One region of the Paenibacillus sp. FSL H3-0302 genome, then DNA from elsewhere that is predicted to be linked to it. Evidence: riboswitches for the same ligand, from Rfam matches in the RefSeq annotation. Region 1 holds a riboswitch; each other region holds the start of a gene.
The links. Region 1 has a riboswitch for thiamine pyrophosphate ahead of thiC (phosphomethylpyrimidine synthase ThiC). Riboswitches for the same ligand answer to the same signal wherever they lie in the genome.
Positions count from the first base shown of each region.

Region 2: it holds a riboswitch for thiamine pyrophosphate, as region 1 does, so the genes downstream of both, MHH50_RS02150 (ABC transporter substrate-binding protein) here and thiC (phosphomethylpyrimidine synthase ThiC) in region 1, are expected to answer to the same signal.
Region 3: it holds a riboswitch for thiamine pyrophosphate, as region 1 does, so the genes downstream of both, MHH50_RS09610 (thiamine phosphate synthase) here and thiC (phosphomethylpyrimidine synthase ThiC) in region 1, are expected to answer to the same signal.
Region 4: it holds a riboswitch for thiamine pyrophosphate, as region 1 does, so the genes downstream of both, MHH50_RS12775 (ABC transporter ATP-binding protein) here and thiC (phosphomethylpyrimidine synthase ThiC) in region 1, are expected to answer to the same signal.

Region 1 covers NZ_CP150284.1:6,172,795-6,177,010, forward strand. The annotation lists gene MHH50_RS27375 (phosphotransferase) at 1-382, opposite strand, end outside; gene thiC (phosphomethylpyrimidine synthase ThiC) at 468-2,210, opposite strand; TPP riboswitch at 2,311-2,423, opposite strand; gene MHH50_RS27385 (beta-galactosidase) at 2,495-4,216, opposite strand, start outside.
Region 2 covers NZ_CP150284.1:481,281-485,496, reverse strand. The annotation lists gene MHH50_RS02160 (MFS transporter) at 1-733, shown strand, start outside; gene MHH50_RS02155 (hypothetical protein) at 806-2,257, shown strand; TPP riboswitch at 2,416-2,526, shown strand; gene MHH50_RS02150 (ABC transporter substrate-binding protein) at 2,688-3,737, shown strand; gene MHH50_RS02145 (MTH1187 family thiamine-binding protein) at 3,816-4,109, shown strand; gene MHH50_RS02140 (ABC transporter permease) at 4,106-4,216, shown strand, end outside.
Region 3 covers NZ_CP150284.1:2,208,608-2,212,823, forward strand. The annotation lists gene MHH50_RS09600 (GDSL-type esterase/lipase family protein) at 1-1,138, shown strand, start outside; gene MHH50_RS09605 (SDR family oxidoreductase) at 1,376-2,248, shown strand; TPP riboswitch at 2,336-2,437, shown strand; gene MHH50_RS09610 (thiamine phosphate synthase) at 2,533-3,156, shown strand; gene thiS (sulfur carrier protein ThiS) at 3,195-3,398, shown strand; gene MHH50_RS09620 (thiazole synthase) at 3,454-4,216, shown strand, end outside.
Region 4 covers NZ_CP150284.1:2,900,302-2,904,517, reverse strand. The annotation lists gene MHH50_RS12785 (amino acid ABC transporter permease) at 1-65, opposite strand, end outside; gene MHH50_RS12780 (amino acid ABC transporter substrate-binding protein) at 119-955, opposite strand; TPP riboswitch at 1,178-1,281, shown strand; gene MHH50_RS12775 (ABC transporter ATP-binding protein) at 1,480-2,175, shown strand; gene MHH50_RS12770 (ABC transporter permease) at 2,156-2,932, shown strand; gene MHH50_RS12765 (ABC transporter substrate-binding protein) at 2,929-3,966, shown strand; gene thiM (hydroxyethylthiazole kinase) at 4,008-4,216, shown strand, end outside.

The DNA.
Region 1 (4,216 bases):
CAAACATTTGAAGGATGTTAATTTTGCCCGGCTCTATGACACGCCCTTCACAATATTCCATAACCATAAACGTCTCTCCCATATCTGATTCCAGTAAAACTTTATGGTTATAAGCCAACAATTCGGGACATGGGAGTCCCTGTAGATACAATCTTTTCTGTTGAGAAAAGGCGAAGCTCAGCTCTTCTGGGTTATACAATTTATATCTTTTTTTGTTGTATTGTTTAAGTAGAAATGGTCCTGAATCCGTTATGATTTTCCATTTAAGATTTAACCAGCCACGTTTTATTGGGGTAGCATGAAGGACTTTCAATCCAAAAAAATGATAGAAACTATTACTTAAATCCTCTAAAATGGCTTCCTCTGAACGAATCGCTTCCAATTCATCAACTCCTATCTATTCAAAGTATAAAAGAAGAAGCCGCCAATGACGACTTCTTTTAGATATTTCTTTTTAGCAGAAAAAGTTATCTATAAATAAGGCTCCCGCCTTGGAGAAACTCTTGCGCCTTCTCTTGCATTCCTGATTCAATTCCCGTCGTATTCCGGATATTATGAGAGATCTTCATACTGCAAAATTTCGGCCCGCACATGGAACAGAAATGAGCTGTTTTAGCGCCTTCCGCAGGCAATGTCTCATCATGATATTCGAGCGCTCGCTCAGGATCTAACGATAAATGAAATTGATCACGCCAACGAAATTCAAAACGGGCTTTCGAAAGAGCATTATCCCGGTCTTGTGCTCCTTTATGCCCTTTCGCCAAATCTGCGGCATGAGCCGCTATTTTATAAGTAATGACCCCTATACGTACATCTTCCTTATTAGGCAGGCCAAGATGTTCCTTCGGAGTTACGTAACATAACATAGCTGTACCGAACCAACCAATCATCGCTGCACCTATAGCAGAGGTAATATGATCATAACCAGGCGCAATATCTGTAGTCAGTGGACCTAATGTATAAAAAGGGGCTTCGTTACAAGTTTCAAGTTGCTTATCCATATTCTCTTTAATCAAGTGCATCGGCACATGTCCTGGACCCTCTACCATCACCTGTACATCATGACTCCAAGCTATAGCTGTTAATTCACCTAACGTCTCTAACTCGGCAAATTGTGCTTCATCATTCGCATCAGCAATCGAACCCGGACGTAATCCATCGCCTAGGGAAAAAGAAACATCGTACAGCTTCATGATTTCACATATCTCTTCAAAATGTGTATATAAAAAGTTCTCTTGATGATGCGCAAGACACCATGCCGCCATGATGGAGCCACCTCTTGAAACAATGCCTGTCATACGTTGTGCAGTCAACGGGATATAACGAAGCAGAACCCCCGCATGAATGGTAAAATAATCAACCCCTTGCTCCGCTTGCTCAATGAGCGTATCACGGTATACTTCCCACGTTAAATCTTCCGCTTTCCCATTCACTTTTTCCAACGCTTGATAGATAGGCACCGTTCCAATAGGAACAGGAGAATTACGGATGATCCACTCGCGTGTCGTATGAATGTTTTTACCTGTTGAGAGATCCATTATATTATCTGCACCCCAGCGGGTGGCCCATCTCATCTTCTCTACCTCTTCCTCTATGGATGAGGATACTGCGGAATTTCCTATATTGGCATTGATCTTCACTAAAAAATTGCGTCCAATAATCATTGGTTCACTCTCTGGATGATTGATATTCGCTGGAATGATGGCGCGGCCGCGGGCTACTTCATCTCTTACAAATTCCGGTGCCACATTCTCACGAATCGCAACGTATTCCATTTCCGAAGTAATAATCCCTTTGCGTGCATAATGCATTTGAGAGACATTACGCCCCTTTTTCGCTCGCAAAGGTTTTCTATGGAGCGCTGGAAACACTTCCGCCACAGCTTTTCCCGTTGCATTCCCGTTATCTTCAGGCTTCATGGTTCTTCCTTCGTACGCTTCCGCATCCCCTCGTTCCTCAATCCAGCTTAGACGATTGGGCTCTAACCCCTGACGAATATCAGTATGAATATTAGCATCCGTGTAAGCCCCGCTTGTGTCATAGACATGAATTGGGGCATTCTCCTCTTCGCCGTCTATGCCCGCAGTTGGACTAAGTGAGATCTCCCGCATAGGCACCTGAATATCAGGCCGTGAACCCTTTACATACACTTTTTGACTTGCTGGAAAAGCTGATAGATTGATTGGATCGTTGTTCAATTCGCTTGTCATCTCAATTCCTCCTATAAGGTGATTTGATCAAGCGGAGACGGTCTACTCCCCCACAAATAGAAAAGGCCACATCTGTATAAGATGCGGCCTTAGAGTAGACAAATAGAAATAGAACTCCATTTCCTCCGCTGGCATTATCCAGATCAGGTTTGACGGTCGATAGTTATAACTATCCTCTCAGCCTGGTCCCACCAAGCTCCCGTGACTATATAATTGCTACTTCAAAGTATAACCGAAAAGAGAAAATTATCCAAATCTACTCAAATGTGAGATCAATGTATACGTTAGTTTAACACCAATACCCCAAATCCTTCCAGAAGCACCTCGCCCGACAATGTTGTGCCGCTCAGTAAATCTGTTTTGGTCTCATGAAGATGGATCGTGACAGGAGTCTCACTATAATTAAGCAAAAAAGCATAACTGGAAGAAGCTCCGGTACGGACTTGCAGTTCTACCTCTTCTGGGAGCTCCAGCCAATCTGCTGGTGATTGTAGATCAATTAAATTTATGATCTCAGCCGCTGCCTGTTCATTAAATACGGCTCCGTAATACCAAACCTCACCCTTGCCGCGACGATTTCTAGTTACCGCCGGTTTTCCCGCATAATAATCAGAGGCGTAGACCGCCATCACTTCAACCGAAGCTTCCTCTATTTTGAGAATATCATTAAAGTCATCTGCTCCTGTAACGACTTCGGTCACGCCCGACCAGCTAATTGTTGTTGGCTGACGACTGCCCTTAACCATTGTGAATTCTTCAACTGTGATCCCGCATAGATCCTTAGCAGCACCTGGGAAAGGACGCATATAACATTGTCCGCGCTCATCCTTATAGCCGGTTCTACAGCCGAAGATCAGTTTGCCGCCTTGCTGAACATATTCATCCAGCAGTGCTGCTGTCTCATCTGTCATAATCGCTGGGTGAGGATAGATAAGCACGTCGTACCTTGCAAGCTCCTCCAGCGTTGTTTTTTTGCGTAAATAGAGTACGTCATTCGGGATATGCTTCCGCTGAAGCGCCTTGTACCACTCCTTATTGCTCTTCCACATAAACGGGCCATGCCAAACATCGTATTCTCCATCCCACTCATTGTCATAATCACGAACAATAGCAATGTTAGCCTGATTACGAGTACCGACAAACGCATGACCTGCTGCTGCCAGCTCCTGACCGATCTGCCCCGCTTCCCGCACTCTCCGGTTAGGCTGATTATGATAGTCATTGATTCCATGCCAATAAATTTCATTGCCCATCGTAGCTGTCCGCCAGCGGAAATATAACACCATATCTGCTCCATGAGCGATCGACTGATAGGTCCATAACCGCATCTGCCCGGGCTTTGGAGAAGGCATATCCATCCGGTTCACCCAGCCACCCGGGCCCGACTGCTGCTCCATAATGCAGAAATTCGGGGATATCGAACGAACAACAGATAACGACAGTCCCCAGCCTCTATCATTCAGCGGATTCCGCTCATTCGGGTCATAAAAAATAGTAGAGAACTGAGGATAGGAATCATAGCTGAAGAAATCCAACAGTTCATCCGTCATTTCATGGCTATCGAGATGCCCGAACAGACCGTTCGTGGTTACCCACTGCTTAGGGGCAAGTTTACGGATGATATCCGCTTGGTTTTTGGCAAAAGAATTTGTATTGTCCGAAATAAACCGTTTTTCATCCAATGCCTGATGAGGATTGGGTTGCTTCGGTACTGGAGTCGGACGTGGAAGATAGACCTGAGACCAGTCACTATAGCTTTGATTCCAAAAAACAGCTCCCCAAGCCTCGTTCAAATGCTCAAGTGTAACATATTTCTGCTGTAGCCATTCCCGGAAAGCCTTATGGTCACTCTCCGAATAAAATTCACTGATCTCACAGTTGAGCTCATTATCAATTTGCCAGCCAACTACACCCGGATGATTGCCGTAATGTTCAGCCATTTGTTCTGCAATACGTGCACACAGTTCCCGGTATTTAGGACTGCTGTAATTATAATGACGGCGCAT
Region 2 (4,216 bases), 1.2 Mb from region 1:
TGCCTTCTCCTTAATTTCTCTTATCCTCTGGACAAGAGGGCATTTCGGTAATCTACAACGAATGCTGGATGAACGTGCCTCTGTCCAAGGAGCAGACAATTCGCAATCCTCAAGCTCACGTTCTAACAAAAAATTTCCGTATAAAGGTAAGCAATGGATTCTGTTAGGGATCTTCATCGTTTTCTTTTTTCTTTATGTAGGCACAGAGATGAGTTTAGTCAACTTTATGCCGGCTATCTTTATTGCCAAGCTAGGGATGACGGAGTCTGCCGCAGCACTGACAGTCACTTTCTTTTGGCTGGCGATGTCTACAGGAAGATTGTTTGCGGGTGTAATTGCCGAAAAAATATCTTACCGCGTGTACATTCTCAGCAGCTGTTTACTTACCTTGTTACTGCTGACACTCTTTCCGTTCACTGACAATCGAATGGCTGCTTTCATTGTAATTCTGCTGCTGGGGCTGTTTATGTCCGGTATTTTCTCCATTGCTTTAGTCTTCTCCAGCAAAATGCTGCCTGGCACCGAAGAGTCAACACCCAGCATTATGATTGCTTCCGGAGGTGTTGGCGGTGCTTTGCTACCTCTGTTTATGGGCTGGTCTATGGACCATTTAGAAGTGGCACAAACAGCCGGATTACTCGCCGCTTTTGCCGCCTTCTTGTTTCTGCTAAGCATTGCCGCATGGAGGTTCCAGTCCATGCAAGCGGTGAAAGGAAAGAGTTCCCGTATTTAGAACAGTATCAACGTTATCCTTTTAGGGTAATGTGATCTATAAGCATATTCTGAGCACAAGGATGGACGATGAATGAATGAGTCTTCAACTGAGCCTTTGTTACATACTGCGCTCATGCAGTTTATATTTCCCTTTTCTATAAAAAAGGGCGATTCTAAGCAGCTTATCCAGCAATTACAGGATGACGGCTTCACACGTTTTTTTCTGGATAATAAAGAGCTTGAAGCTGCCTACTACGGAGATGGCTACTGTGTTTCCCATGAACGAATGGAGCGCACCTATTTACCGTTTGCTGCACATGTCCTTTTTCCACGCAGGAAGGATGCCGACTCGTTTCGCCGTTTTTCCAGAGTAAATAATCTCGACTGCATTCTGGAGATTCCGCAGCAATCTATATTTTTCAAAATTCTCTCGACGGATATATTCATATGTCCTTTTCAGCTTGGATTCGTGACGATACGTGTCCAGCTGGAGGGGGATTCAATTCCCTTTAGTATTGCCCTAGAATTCGCGGATCGTTTCCGTGCGCTAGAGAATACCTTCATACAGGATGATTACACTTATATTCATTGCGGGGAACAGACCTATGAGATGGTAGAGGATTTTGTCTTCCGAAATTTGGTGGATGGACTGGAGCCATATCTGGATCAATCGGATATCAATGGGGCTTATTTCGAGACCCTTCCTTTTTTCGTAGATGAAAGAATGCAGGTGCAAGCTTTTTATGGCTTTCAGAATGAAGAAAGCTCTGATGAGATTAGTGTAAATCTGCGCTATCGTGCCTCACAGCTTGATGGAATTGATCTAAACGGAAAGCCCTATGCCAGTGCCAGCGATCCAGCATATATTGCGAACTATTGTCATGAACACTCCTATAATCGCTGGGGTCCAGACACGTATTATATGATGAATGAGCAGACCTTTTGCTGCATGACCCGCGCTGAACAGGAGATTGCTGTTAGTCTAGCCAACCAGATGTACGGGCAATATTATTACGGATTTTTACTCAATATTTTCCACAAAATCGTTCTGCTAAAGCTAGCCAATATGCACTCCCGACTTCGGATTAATCATGATTATGAGGAAATAGACAATCTAATCTACTCCATTAATAAGTTCTCGGCAAAGTTCTACTTCTTGGAGTTGATTTCCCAGTCGCAGGGCCGGGAGATATTTCTTCAGCTGCGTAAAGTATACGGAAACGATGCTTTGTTCGAGGAAGTGAAAGAAACCTTAAATGACCTGTTTCAGTATCAGGATAAGTTTCAATCCAAGCGACGGGATAATCTGCTGATGATTCTTACTGTATTTACGGTAGTAAGCGGGATTTACGGCATGAATCAGGTCATTGACGATCTGGATGGAAAGATTCAATGGAGTAAAATGATTGGTTATTCTCCCTTTGAATTTCTTGCCCTCTTCGTGATCATGAGCGGGATTCTGATCAGCGTTGTCCTCACGCTAGGGGCGCTGGTTAGTGAGCTTAAACGGCGTCACCGCAAGAAATATAAAGATCTAGACTAGCAAAAAAGAAACTACTGGATTGGAAAAATTCAGGAGTGCACTACTAGACATTCCGAGTACAGCCGTCTATAATACACCGTATGCGAGAAATATAAGATATAAAGTATGGGTACAAAACTTATGCTTACTTATATTGCACATAGAAATACCCGTTAACTTCATAGAACCAGGGGTGCTGGAATTGGCCGGCTGAGATTGTATCCCACAAGATACTGACCCTTATACCTGATCTGGATAATGCCAGCGTAGGAATCGCCAATTGGTTCTGGTCCCTGTGACCTTAACTAACCTTGCGCCAAGCCAGCGTCCCGATCACTCGGGGCGCTTTTTTTGTAAGATCACTAAAAGATGTAGAAAAACGTACATACTACACTTTACGGTTCATGTTGTGAAGACGGGATTCTTGTAACCTTAAAGGAGAGAAGAAGACATGCACCTTAAAAAAGCACTTACGTTGTGCCTCACCTGTGTACTCATTCTTGCCATTGCCGGATGCGGCAGCAACAATGGGAATACAGCCGGAAACAAAGCAAATGCTACTGATCCAACTGCTGCGGCTGGGACGGATGCTCCAAAAGAGCTCACCAAAGTTAAAGTCGCACTCGACTGGACACCGAACACAAATCATACCGGTCTATACGTAGCTAAGGATCTTGGTTACTACGCTGAAGAAGGTCTGGACGTCGAGATCGTTCAGCCAGGCGCAGCGGGTTCTGATACTATGGTTACTTCTGGCGAAGCCGCATTTGGCATCAGCGCCCAAGAAGGATTAACACTAGCCCGTCTACAAGGCGTACCCCTTGTCTCGATAGCAGCTATTATTCAGCATAATACGTCGGGATTCGCTGCTCCAGTAGATCGCAATATTAAATCACCAAAGGATTTTGAAGGTAAAACCTACGGAGGCTGGGGCTCACCGGCCGAAGAAGCAGCCATGAAAGCTATCATGGATCCTGAAGGTGGCGATGTGAAAAAGGTGAAGCTGATCAGTATCGGTGAAGCTGATTATTTTACCGCCGTCAAACGTGACATTGATTTCGCCTGGATTTTCTACGCTTGGACTGGTGTTGAGGCTGAGTTACGTGGCGAGCCATTGGATATGCTGTACTTAAAGGATTATGCGCCGCAGCTCGATTATTACACGCCTGTGCTGACGACGAGTGAGAAGCAAATTGCAGATCATCCTGATCTGGTGAAGGCCTTCATGAAAGCCACATCAAAAGGTTATCAATATGCCATAGATCATCCGGAAGAGGCTGCCGGTATGTTATCGAAGGCCGTTCCTGACCTGGACGCCGACCTTGTCCTAGCTAGCCAAAAATGGCTTAGCCCAAAATACAAGGACGATGCTGCCCGCTGGGGCGAGCAAAAAACCGAGGTCTGGCAAAATTACGGCGACTGGATGTATGATCTGAAGTTGCTGGATAAACCGCTGGATGCTGCTAGTGCATTCAGTAATGATTTTTTACCGGCGGAGTAAACAACAATTGTAATGAATTACTTCGTTATCAAAGTTGGCTTTTTGAACTTACCTTATAAAATGAGAGGATTGATTATTGTGGCTAACACCCTACTAAGCATTCAAGTAATTCCAAAAACTCCGAACAACGAGGATTCCATCCCATACGTAGATAAAGCGATTGAGGTCATTCAGAAATCCGGTGTTAAACATCAAGTGAATCCGCTGGAAACCACAATGGAAGGTGAGCTTAGCGAGCTGCTGGAGGTTGTGCGTCAGATGCAGGAGGCGTTGATCGAAGCAGGCAGTCCAAGCGTAATTTCGCAGATCAAAATCGCTCATAATCCTAACGGAATCAGCATGGATAAATTGACGGAGAAATATCGGCCGTGAGATCGACCTGGAAGCTAATATGGCCGCCCCTTGTGGCGGTCGTCTTCTTTTTAACCGTATGGCAGCTATCTGTATCTGTATTTCATATTGAATCCTGGATTCTGCCG
Region 3 (4,216 bases), 2.9 Mb from region 1:
GACAGAAGCAATGTATGAAAATTACCTTAAAGAAGTCTATCTCCCTGCGATTCAAGCCCGGGGCATGATACCAGTACTGGTAACCCCAATGTCCAGAATTAAAGGGAATGCAAGTCCGGGATATATCTATGAAAATTCTTTTAAATCAAGAAAGTTTGTAGATATTCTTAAACGGGTCGCAGATGAATCTGGAGTTACACTTATTGACCTTAACTCGGAAAGTCTGAAATATTATAACGAGATCGGTGTAGAAGCAATAACAGCCCTCTTCATGTCTATTGAAGCCGGAGAAACGCCAGGCAAAACAAATGACGGAAGTTACGCTAATGGGCATCCTTCAAAGAAAGTCGATGGGACTCATTTTAAAGAAGCGCTCGCCAAACAATTTTCACGGATGATTGTCACGGAGCTTGTAGAGAAAGGTGCTACTGGCGATTCTACTGCTGCCTCCATTACTCCTTACCTTAAAGGGAACGTTAAGCATGCGGCACTAACAGGGAACTGGGGTAAGATTTTTCCGGAAATAACGAATGATACGACGACTGGGGAAGCTGCTTATTACCGTAATCAAATTGAAAAATTAATCCAGCTGGGAGTAATGGGCAAAGACCGTCAAGGGAATTTTAATCCGGATACGGAGATGACAGTTGCTGAATTCACACGCAGTATTTCTAAGTTAATGAAAGTGGAAAGATCAGATCTTGCCTATTATCCGAAAGGTAAGCTGTCACGTGAAACGATGGGTGCTATTCTCTATGACGTTTACCAAATAAAGTTTGCTAATAAACCTAAGTACATGACTGATTATAACGGCACAGCAGTAGTGCCAGGAGATCCTGGCTATGATTCGAATTTGGAGCCAGGAGCTAGAGGTGCGATGTACTATCCTCTTGTATCCTGGACGCAGCTTGTTGATACAGCGGACATTTCTCCTTATTTAATTTCAAAAGTGAAAAGTGCATATGAATTAGGACTCATTAGATCTGAAGTGGGGATTGCCAGAGGCGAAATGGTCAATGGGACAGAACTAGAACCTACAGCTATAGTGACCCGGGAGAAAGCGGCCAAAGCTCTGTACTTTATGTGGGTGCTGGAACATGAAGTGAATGCAGAAAATCATGTTTCTTCTCTAAAATAGTCAGGGTGAACAATTCAAGGCACAGCAGCGATGCTGTGTCTATTTGTATGCAGTGAATTCCTCTCCACTTACAGCAGTATATCTCTCACGGTTGTTTATATCTACTTTCATTGTGGTAAGTAAGATTCGTAAAGCGATTTAAGAAAATGACAAACCCAGCGTATAAACGTGCATAGTTGTGCCATCCTAAGACGATCAGTTAACTATCAATTTGCTTAACGAGAGGAGATAGGGAAGATGTCAGGCAACAATAAACAAGCTACAAAAACCTTACCCCCACAGGAGCAGCATCATCAGCCAGGGATTGAGAGTGAAATGACGCCGCTGCCCAAATACGAGCCGGCAAATTATAAAGCAGCAGGTAAACTGCAAGACAAGGCGGCGTTAATTACCGGTGGAGACAGCGGAATTGGGCGTGCAGTTGCTGTGCTTTTTGCTAAAGAAGGCGCTGATGTGGTCATTTCATATCTTAATGAACACTCAGATGCAGAGGAAACTAAACGTCAGGTCGAGCAGGAAGGCCGCAAATGTATCCTAATTCCAGGTGATATCGGTGACGAGAAATTCTGTAAGGATCTTATTAAACAGACGGTGGAGGGCTTAGGAAAGCTTGATATTCTCATCAATAACGCGGCAGAGCAACATCCGCAAGCTAAGATCGAGGATATTACTTCCGAGCAGCTTGAGCGTACTTTCCGTACGAATATATTTGCGATGTTCTATTTAACAAAAGCAGCTATGCCTCATTTAAAAGCAGGATCTACAATTATAAATACAACTTCAATTACCGCTTATCGCGGAAGCCCGCAGCTGCTGGACTATTCATCAACTAAAGGAGCTATTCTTAGCTTCACACGATCCTTGTCCACGAATCTGGCAGAGAAGGGCATACGGGTAAACGGTGTTGCACCAGGTCCAATCTGGACACCGCTGATTCCCTCTACCTTTGATGCAAAACAGGTTAGCGAGTTTGGAGGTACACAGCCTATGAAACGGCCTGGACAACCAGAAGAGCTGGCACCAGCCTATGTATATCTGGCCTCTGACGATTCCAGTTATGTGACTGGACAGGTTATTCATGTAAATGGTGGCGAGGTAGTAAACGGTTAGATCAGTACAGCTAATGTGAATAAATGGGTGTATTTCAATAAAAAAATATGTTACTATAAACCACGTTAGCATTTTAAAATTGTATATTTATGTCACTAGGGGTGCCGATTGGCTGAGACGGAATGGATTTCCGGACCCTTTGAACCTGATCTGGTTAAGACCAGCGTAGGGAAGTGGAGAACGAATTTCTGTTGTCGGGCTATTTGTAGTGCCGTCTATATACAGATTCTGACTGCCTTCCTTACGGGGGGCAGTTTTTTTGTTTTTTACTGACCTACAGGGAAGTGAGAGAGGAGATCGTGATGTTGCAAGCTGAGATCCATCTAATATCAGACGGCAAGCTACAGCTGAGACATTTTGTTGAACTAGCTGTCACGGTGCAGACATGGGTCGATTATATTCACCTGAGAGATAAGCAATGTCCTGCATGCGAACTGCTCGCTGCGGCACAGAAGCTGTTGGCTACCGGTATGCCCGCTACCAAACTGATAATCAACGACCGGATCGATGTAGCCTTGGCAGCTGGTGCCGCGGGGGTTCAGTTGGCTTGGCACAGTCTGAGTCCGGTTACAGCCCGGCGAATTGCACCTCAGCTTCGGCTGGGGAGATCGGTTCATTCTCCGGTAGAAGCGGCGAATGCCTCAGAGCAGGGAGCTGATTATTGCTTGTTTGGTCATGTATTTCCCTCGGATAGCAAGTTAGGGCTGCCCGCACGTGGGTTAGAGCTGCTTGCAGAAACGGTGAAGACCAGCTCTATTCCTGTAATTGCGATTGGCGGAATTAGCCCCGCTAATGCGGCGCAGATCATTAGACAAGGTGCGGCAGGAGTTGCTGTGATGTCCGGTATTTGCGGAGCGGATGATCCTTATGAGGCCGCCAAAGCTATTCATAAGGCGGTTCATTCATAGCCTGGAGGTAACAGCATGGGCGAAGGGGGTGATTCAGAATGAAGCTGTTGATTAACGGGAAATCCGCAGAGTGTTCTGGTGGTATTCAAACTATAGCTGATTTGATCAGTCTTCCTGAGTGGTCGGGTCGTCTGATGATCATTGAGCTGAATGGAGAAATTGTCAGTAAGGAGAATTATGAAAGTACTGCTCTGAGCGAGGATGATCGTTTGGAACTGGTGCACTTTGTTGGTGGGGGTTGAGATGGAGCGGTATAGAATTTTGAGAAATTTATACGAACCAAAGGGAGGTAATTTCATGCATGACCCGTTACATATTGGCGGCATCGAATTAACCAGTAGATTATTTATCGGAACCGGAAAATATAGCCGGAATACGCTGATCCCCGAAGTGATCGCAAGCTCTGGTTCTCAGGTGATTACTGTAGCGCTTCGCCGAGTGGACCCGCAAGGTGGAGCAGAAAATATCATGAACCATATTCCCGGCCACATGACTCTTCTGCCTAATACCTCAGGAGCGCGTACAGCGGAAGAGGCAGTCCGTATTGCAAGATTAGCAAGAGCTGCGGGACTGGGGAACTGGGTCAAGATCGAAGTGATCAATGATCAGAAATACCTGCTTCCAGATAATCTGGAGACCATACGAGCTACAGAGATTTTAGCAGCGGAGGGTTTTGTAGTATTGCCATATATGAGTCCGGACCTTTCGGCTGCTTTACGTCTGAGAGATGCCGGTGCTGCTGCTGTGATGCCGCTTGGTGCGCCGATCGGAACGAATCGCGGCCTGCGCACCAAGGAGCTTGTGCGTATTCTTATTCAAGAAGTGAATTTGCCGATTATTTTAGACGCCGGAATTGGCAAGCCCTCGGAAGCGGCGGAAGCAATGGAGATGGGGGCCGCTGCTGTTCTGCTTAATACGGCTATTGCAACGGCACGTAATCCGCTCGTCATGGCGGAAGCGTTCCGCGAGGCGATATCCGCTGGCCGCAAAGCTTATTTGGCAGGACTCGGTCCTGTAGAAGAAGTTGCTTTTGCTTCGTCACCGTTGACTGGATTTTTGA
Region 4 (4,216 bases), 3.3 Mb from region 1:
GCCACCCCGGCTTTAAGCAGGGGTAGCAGTGTATCTAAGAAAATTTGTATTTTGCGGTCATCCATTATTCAGACATCCTTTTTAGCTTCTAGGCTTAATTAGCCTTGCTAGCCTTGTATTATTTTGAAACGTCAGCTCCAAAGTATTTCTCGGAAATTTTCAAGTACGTTCCATCACTTTTCATCTCTTTAATCGCATCACTGACCGCATTCACCAGCTCATCATTGCCTTTCAGGAATACCGCGGCACTTTGTGAGCCTTCAGGAATCTCATCAACCACTTTAATTTTTGCATCTGGTTTTTGTTTTTTCAGATCCAGATAAGACAAGCCATCATTCACAGTTGCATCAATACGTCCCGAAGTCAGCAGGTCCATCGCTTGATTGAAACCGTCCGTAGCTACGATTTCAGCACCGTTCTCACGAGCGATGTCGGATAAGTTACTGGTCAGGGATTGTCCGGCTTTTTTACCCTTTAGATCAGCAAAGGTCTTAATATCCTCATTGTTTTCGCTCACGATCAATACTGCCTTGGATACAATATAGGGTTCAGAGAAATCATATTTCACTTTGCGATCTTCGTTAATGGAAACTTCATTAAAAATGACATCAAACCGTTTCGCATCCATCCCAGCAAAAATACCATCCCACTGAGTTTCAAAAAATTCAGCTTCAACACCTAAACGTTTGGCTACTTCTTCGGCAATTTCCACGTCAAAACCCGTCAATTTCCCCGCAGTGTCATGATAAGTAAAAGGTGCATAAGTCCCTTCTGTACCTATCCGCAATTTGCCGCTGGCCTTCACAGCCTCCAAACTGTTTTGCGCTGAAGATGCTGCTCCACCATTCGTTCCAGCTGTTGGTTCAGCAGCCGTATTGGTATTCGAATTATTGCCGCAAGCCGCTACAAGAACCACGGTTAACGCCAATATAATAGTTAAACTCCATTTTTTCATTATTAAATCCCCTCTCTCTATCCGGTTTTTTTCCGGTAAATTGAATAGTACACTGCCATCACATGATCGTCAATACTTTTTTCCGATTATATACATCGGAATTGTAATATTAACTAGATTTCTACTTATATCTTACCCAATCTTGGATTAATCCTTCACTTCTTTCTCTCTTTACTTCTCAGAAAGATATGGTATATTTATAAACAAATTAATATGGACCTGTTATTTCACTAGGGGAGTCGGCCGACTGAGACGGAGCTTCAAGCTCCGGACCCTTGGAACCTGATCTGGATCATACCAGCGGAGGGAAGTGGAGCAGAATTTTCATCAAGCATGTTAAGTGTTATTATGCAGAATGAACTTTTTGACCCATTCATTTCCTCTGGAAATGGATGGGTCTTTATTTGTTTAGGCGCTCCACAAAAATATTAGGAGGTTAGATCATCACGACCATTTTATCTATTCAAGGCCTAACCTACTCTTTTCCGGAAACTGAACAACCCCCTGTATTCGCAAATCTATCCATGGATATCAGGCAAGGGGAATTCGTCTCCGTAGTAGGTGCTAGCGGATGCGGGAAAAGCACATTTTTCAAAACGGTTGCCGGTTTACTCGAACCTACTCATGGAAAAATAAAACTCCCTACGCTCCCCTCAACCGCTAGTCGTTTAGGTCAGATCGCTTATATGCCTCAGCAGGATTTATTGCTGCCTTGGAGAACAGTGCTCGATAACTGCCTTTTGCCCTGGGAGATCAAGCCCAGATTTAGTAAACAGAAAACGATCACTCAGATTCGGGAAATGTTGGCCCGCTTCGGCTTAACAGATGTAGAGAAGGCTTATCCCCATGAACTTTCGGGAGGTATGAAACAGCGAGTAGCATTTCTGCGCACCTTAGTGGCTGGAGGCGGAAGTGGTCTTATGCTGCTGGATGAGCCCTTTGGCGCTCTCGATGCCATGACCAAACGTGAGATACACCGTTGGCTGTTGGAGTTATGGGGTGAACTGAATCAGACGATTATGCTCATCACTCATGATCTGGAAGAAGCCCTATTGCTCAGTGACCGGATTTATTTATTATCTGGCGGTGCGCACAGCGAATTACAGGAGATCGTTGTCGATCTACCAAAACCAAGACATTATAAGATGAACTATGAACCCCGGTTTATAGCACTACGGGCAGAGTTGGAGCGAAGATTGCATGCAACCTATACCTTTTAAAAAACATCTAGACAACTATGCTCCCTTCCTTCTTCTGGTACTGCTCATTCTTGTAATCTGGGAGTCAGCTGTTCGCCTTCACATGATTCCAGCCTTTATTCTCCCTGCACCTTCATCTATTGGCATCGCATTGATCGAGCAAAGGCAATTGTTATTCGGACAACATTTATTAGCGACGTTGCAGGAGATACTGGTAGGTTTTGTCCTTTCTGTGGTTTGTGGTGTATTGCTGGGTATTGGAATGTTCCTGTTTCGCCCCGTAGAAAAGGCCATCTATCCCTTCCTTATCATTAGCCAGACGGTCCCATTAATTGCGCTATCGCCCATTTTTATTATGTGGTTCGGATATTCGCTGTGGAGCAAAGTGGCTGTGGTGTTTTTGACGGCTTTTTTTCCAGTCGTAGTGAGTACATTTGATGGACTTCGTACAAGTGGCCAGACCTACAAGGACTTATTATTAACATTTGGTGCAAACCGCTGGCAGCTGCTTGTCAAAACCCAAATTCCACTGGCGCTGCCTGCTTTTTTCTCTGGCTTAAAGCTGTCCATTGTATACTGCGTCATCGGAGCTACTATCGGGGAATGGCTCGGCGGCAGTAAAGGACTCGGTTACTTCAGCCGCAGAATGGCCGGAAATATGCAGAGCGATGAAATGTTCGCGGCTGTATTTCTGCTGTCCGCGCTTGGTGTTGTACTTTTTCTGGCGATAGCTTTACTCGAACAATTATTTTTAAAGAAAAGAGGATCTAACCAATGAATCATTTAAAATCCCCACAACGAGGACTTATTTCTGTATTTCTAGTATGCACACTTTTGCTCTTAAGCAGCTGCGGGAAGGCAGACAAGCTAAATAACAACTCCCAAACCGGTTCCTCCAATACCGATAATAAGCAGTCACACAAGCTGACGATTATGCTTGATTGGTATCCCAATGCCGTTCATTCCTTTCTATACGCTGCGCAACAGCAAGGATTTTTCCAAGAGGAAGGTTTGGATGTCGAGATCAAAATGCCTGCGGACAGCAATGACGCCCTAAAGCTTGTAGCAGCAAATCAAATTGATCTAGCACTCAATTATCAGCCTCAGGTGCTTATGGCACGCGGCGAGAAAATCCCTGTACGTTCGATTGCAGCAATCGTGCGGCATCCACTGAATCATCTGATGGTTCCTCAGGCAGGCAGTATTCATAGTCCCAAAGAGCTCGCAGGAAAACAAATCGGCTATTCCTCCATTCCGCTCTATGAAGCAATGATTCGGACAATGATCCAGAGTGATGGAGGCGATCCTTCATCCGCCAAGCTAATTGACGTAGGTTTTGACCTTATCCCTGCGATCTCTACAGGACAAGTGGACGCAATAATGGGCGGGTTCATCAACCATGAACAACTGATCCTTGAAAAAGAGGGACATCCGGTCACCTCGCTTAATCCAACGGATTACGGAGTACCTGACTATTATGAGCTTGTGCTGGTGGCCAGCGAACAAGGATTGCAAAATTCTGAAGCCTACTTTAAAAAATTTCTAAATGCCATAACAAAAGGACAGATATTTGTGGAGCAGAATCCTGAACAAGCCCTGGATTTACTGGTTGCACATGAAGATGCAACTTCACCGCTCGACAAGGAGATTGAGAAAAAAAGTCTTGAGATTCTACTGCCACTGATGAATGCTGGCGATCAATCTTTTGGTTATCAAGACCCGACATCTTGGGAAAAGGTTCAGCTGTGGTTATCCACCAACGATCTTCTACCAGAAGATATTAAAGCACAGGAAGCTTTTATCAATCTGTAACGTTTAGTTAGTTATTCATACAAGCTTGAGGAGGAATTATGATGAGTTACTTAGCCAAAGTACGGGAATCCAACCCCTTGATCCACAACATCACTAATATTGTAGTAGCCAATTTCTCAGCAAACGGTCTGTTGGCGCTGGGTGCCTCTCCCTTTATGGCGGATGCCCACGAAGAAGTGATCGACATCGCCGCTATGTCGTCTGCTGTAGTTCTAAATATAGGCACACTCAATGACTACGCCATTCAATC